2 regions of the Neglectibacter caecimuris genome follow, and region 2 is predicted to be linked to the other one. Evidence: riboswitches for the same ligand, from Rfam matches in the RefSeq annotation. Region 2 holds a riboswitch; the other holds the start of a gene.
The links. Region 2 has a riboswitch for cobalamin ahead of U8T64_RS04535 (S-layer homology domain-containing protein). Riboswitches for the same ligand answer to the same signal wherever they lie in the genome.
Positions count from the first base shown of each region.

Region 1: it holds a riboswitch for cobalamin, as region 2 does, so the genes downstream of both, U8T64_RS12045 (DUF4430 domain-containing protein) here and U8T64_RS04535 (S-layer homology domain-containing protein) in region 2, are expected to answer to the same signal.

Region 1 is NZ_JAWXXK010000008.1:175,438-177,887, forward strand. Features, by position in the region: gene U8T64_RS12040 (hypothetical protein) at 240-743, opposite strand; gene U8T64_RS12045 (DUF4430 domain-containing protein) at 743-1,249, opposite strand; cobalamin riboswitch at 1,450-1,705, opposite strand; partial or broken gene U8T64_RS12050 (M15 family metallopeptidase) at 1,950-2,450, opposite strand, start outside.
Region 2 is NZ_JAWXXK010000003.1:318,458-320,907, reverse strand. Features, by position in the region: cobalamin riboswitch at 63-329, opposite strand; cobalamin riboswitch at 687-958, shown strand; gene U8T64_RS04535 (S-layer homology domain-containing protein) at 1,308-2,450, shown strand, end outside.

The sequences.
Region 1 (2,450 bases), on a different contig from region 2:
AAGCAAGGGGAGCTGTCAGCCGATAGGCTGACTGAGGGGATTAAAACGAGCGATTCTATGGCACTTTCTGCGTGTGACTATCCCTTCCACCGCCGTTCGGCGGTCCCCCTCCCCTTATAAATAAGGGGAGACAGAGGGCAGATAAATTCCAATTTACCAGCCTCTGCCTCTAATTGCTCATGGTATGCTGTCTTTATTGACAGCTGTTCAGACAAAGCGAACCAAAACCCGCCGAAAAATCAAGCAAGGTTGATCTGCTTTTGCAGCTTTTCCAGGCCCAGCCGCAAAGGGTAGTACAGAAAAAGGCATAGCAGAAAATTGAACACGGCGTGGTTGCAGTCAAAATAGAAACCGCTGGCAATCCAGGAAAGAATGGCGGGAAGCTTCCACATGGGCCAATAGACCATGGAGCACAGCGTGCCAAAGGCCAGCCCATAGAGCCCCGCGAAAATCGCCCATTGCCAGGCGCGCTTCAGCCAGTGGAACAGCCAAGTAAGCAGGGCCAAAATTGGCCAGATATACAGGTACATGACCCACCATATCCCAAAGCCGTAAAGCAGGCCCTCCAGCAGCAGAAACACACCCAGAGCCCCGATCACCCTTCTGCGGAACACCAGAGTGAACAGAATAATCAGGAGTGTGATCAGCTCTACATTGGGCAAAAACGCCAGCACCTCTTTGGAAACCACCAGCACTACGCCCATCATCGCCATCAGGCAGATGTCCAGCAGCTTGACCTTCATCAATAGCCTACCGTGAGAGTAAGCTCATATACATCGCCATCCGCGATTTTTACGCCGTCTACACCAGTATTGACCTGCTCGCCGCCCTTGGTCACGCACCACCATTCCTGGTTGCCGTCGTCAGCGGTTTCGCCGTCTGCCGATTTGATGAAGAGGCCGTATTGTCCGTCCTCGCCCTCTACCAGCTTCTCCTGCTCCAGTGCCTCCCGGAGGGTCTCACCCTGGGCGGCAATGGCGAATTCCTTTTCACTGCCGTCCTTATGCACTACCTTTACCGTAATATTTTTGACGGCGGCAGATACGGCAGAGCCCTGCTGAGAAGAGGATTCCGAAGATTGAGCAGAGGATTCCGAAGATTGAGCAGAGGATTCCGAAGACTGAGCAGAGGATTCCGAAGACTGAGAAGAAGGCTCCGAATTTTCCCCGCAGCCAGCGAACAGGCCGGCTACCAAAAGCAGTGCCAGCAGCAGCGAAAAAATGCGAATGTTTTTTGTACGTCTGTTCATGTGTTTGATCCCTTTCCTTCCGTTGTTGTTTTGCGGCCAAATGTAAATTTGACCCTGTTTTGAAATGCAACTAAGAAGGGTGGTCGCCTGAAACGATAGCAATACAAACCGTTCCACAGTCTGCTTCAGGCAGGAACGTGACGCGGGAAGGGCAACAGCCTTCCGGCGGCTCCTGTATAAAGCGCCAGTTACCCGTGGTGCTTTACACGGCCCTCCAGGCAAGTCTTTCGGCTTAGGCGGTGCTCGGCTGCTTCGGCGGCTGAGCGCGCTCTGTTTCCCCTTCCCGGCATTTGCCAGTGGGCCGCGGAAAGGAAAAACCGCTTCCTGGCACGGCATTTCCTCCCCGCCCTGAAAAGCGCTGCGCCATCACGGCGACGGGTTCGCCGGGGAATCTCACCCCTGTTCCTGTGTTCGGCTGCGGGATCTTCCGCAGACACCTGGAGCCCCAACGGGCATTATGATACCCTAAAGGAAGGAAAAAGTCAACTTGGTTTTCCGTCCTGAAAGCGCCTTGATCAAAGCCAGCTTGCGGCCAGAGAAAAAGGAAGTTCCTCTGCTGCTTTAAGCTGCTGCCGGCAAAAGGCAACGCAAGCTTTGATTTTTCAGAAAAATCGCGGTTTTTCGGCTTTTTGCCAGGCTGCCGTTTTTTCAAAAATTTGCGGGAACACTTCGGAGCTGGACTTACGCTTTCTTTATATAGTCAGTACATTTCACCATTCTTCTCCGTGAGATACTCTTCCAGACAAATCCCTCTCTCATATATCTCCGCAGCGGCCTCCACCCCTACATAGCGGTAATGCCAAACCTCCTCTACCGTGCCGGTGAGCTCTGTTTTTTCGCTGGGATAACGAAAGATAAAGCCATATTGATAGCTGTTCTCCTGCAGCCAGGAAAACACATCATAGGTGGCGCCCTCCAGATCTACCGCCAGACCCAGCTGGTGTTCGCTGGTGCCGGGAACAGCCACCCATTTGCCGGCTTTTTCTTTGGCCTCTTCCAAGCCCCAGCCTTCAGCCTGATACCGGGCAACTTCTTCCTCGTAAAGCGCTTGCTGGGTTTCCTGCGTGCGGTAACCGGAAATGACCCTGGGTACTTCCCCCCAGTTTCCTTCCCGAGCTGCCTCCAGCATTTCCAGCAAGGGCTCATAGATCCGTTCATCTACCTGTTCTCCGCCGGGAAGCTCTTTCAGGTCAACTGTATA
Region 2 (2,450 bases):
GCAAAAAAGCTGTCGCCTTTGTGGGTAAGAGAAAAAGACGTTCCGGCAAACGCCGGACGTTTTCAAACTATCCTCTTTTTGTAGGTCTTCTGACTGGCATGTTCAGGCATATTGCCAACGCGGGCTTCCCGCCTTCCCAGCCCCGAGGGGGCGGCCAGTGACCTGCTTTCGCAGAAAGAAAGCCCGCTCCATGCTTACAGCACCGCCTTGCCGGATAAGCCGCCCTTCCGAAGGGAACGGAAAGGACCGGACAAGGCCGTGTTCAGGTTTTGCACCTGATTCCCTTGTTCAGCGAACATGTTCAGCGAACAAGAATACGTGTCTCTGATTTGAGGTCGCGTATTTGCCACAAAAGCCGGAGCATATAAAATTGTGCCTTCATTCTATACCATAAAAGTTACCCTGTCAATGGATATTGTCGTTCTTTTTTGAAAGGCACGGAACTTTTGCGAACCAGACTTTTTGTTACTGAGAAAAAGCGCATGATTTCCTGGGAATTTGAAAAGAGAAGAAAGATTTTTAATAGGGTGAAAAAAGGCGGCGAGAGCGGCCGAATTAGAAAAGGGATATCAAAAAAATGATGTTGTTGGGACTTGTATTTTGAAAACGCTTGTGCTATGCTGTTGGCAAACAAAGCGGGCTGCCGCTCTGTTTGCACAAAGGAAGGAGATCGTCGCCGCTGCCGTACCGCTTTTTTGGGAATTTGCCGTTTTTCCGAAGGGCCAGGAGCTGCGTAGATGGAATGGGGTGAAAAGCCCCGCGCGACCGGCGCTGTAAGCGCGAGACCGTTCCGAAGCATACCATACCTGTAATATAGGATATGTGAGCCGAAAGGCCGCCACTGCGGGCAGCTGTAAAAAGCGCTGTGGGAAGGTAGGAAACGGACGCAAAGGAACCTCTTATCAAGAGGGTTCCTTCTAACGCGAGTCAGAAGACTTACGATCTCCCAGAGCCTGTACCGATAGAATAGCTGTGCGAATTTTCGCGCGGATTTCATGGGGGAACAAAACACAGTTCCCCTGAAATTCGCCGGAAGGTTGTACGCTTTATTCTATATGGTACAAGCTCTCAAATGTTCCGGCAGATGAGGAACAAAAGGAATGCACAAACACGGGTGCATCGATTTGTCATGCAAATCGATGCGCCTTTGTTTTTTGTACCCGGTGTTATGAAAAAATACGGCGTTTCCACCGTTTTCAAACAACTTCCGGAATTTTTCCTCCTTCTGCCATAGCCGGGCCGCAACACTACCGCTGCCTGGTCTTATCCCGCAGCCGAGTTCGCTGCAATGAGAGGAGAACATAAAAATGAAAAAGAGGTTTCTGTCCCTGCTGCTGGCAGTTTTGCTGGTGCTGGGCGCTTTGCCCCTGCCCGCGCTTGCGTCGGGCATGCCCGCACTTGCGGCGGGAGAAGCTGAGTTCGCGGATTTTTTCACCGGCCTTGCGGATACTCTGGCCGCTGAAAACGACGGTGCGTATCCCTATACGGTGGATACGGAAACCGGGGACGGCCCCTGGCTGAAGTCAGGAAACGCCGGAATGGGTTCTACCGAGCCTGCCGTCACATTGACCTTTCAGCAGGCCGCCGCGCTGACCTTCACCTGGAAGGTGGATTCGGAGGAGCGCTATGATGGCATGCTGGTAAAAAACGGCTCTAAAACGCTGTATACCTACAGCGCCTCCGCCTATGGCGGTGATGCCGGGGCCGTTACGGGCTGCAGCGGAAAGAAAGGAGGTACGGCCACTGTAAACGCCCAGGCGGGGGACGTTGTTACCATTGCCTACCGCAAGGATAGCAGCGGCAATTCCGGCAGCGACTGCCTTTGGCTGAAGGACTTTCAAATCTCCCTGCCCAGCCAGGTGATCTTCCACGCGAATAACGGCACGGGGGACACAAAATCCCAGGGAATTTTCGGCACGGGAGACTTAGAGGCCAACAGCTTCTCCTATGCCGGGCATATCTTTAAGGGCTGGGCCACCGGGGAAAGTGGCCCTGTGGTCTATGAGGACGGCGGTGAGATCACTATCACGGAAAATACCGATCTCTACGCGGTGTGGGCGGCGGTTTATCCTTTAAGCTTTACCGTTGCCCCGGAGGATGCGGCGTTCGGCGTATCTCAGGTGACAGAGGGCAGCCCGGTGCTGCTGACGCCGGACAGCGGCACGAAATACACCTATACGGTGGAAAACGGCGATTATATTTGGGCAGCCTCGGCCTTTGGCTATGAAGACGGAGGAGCTCAGGTCACGGTAAACGGCGGGCCGCAAACGGTGGAGGTTTCTCTAAAAAAGAACCCGGCCCATGAAATCACCTTTATCTATGATTCTCATGAGGGGGAAGTGGAAAACGGCAGCTTGACTGTTTCTACAGCGGATGGGGCACATACGCTGTTTCCCGCTGCGGAGGGCGGACTGGTCTACAGCCTACCGGTGGGCTATGACTACAGCTGG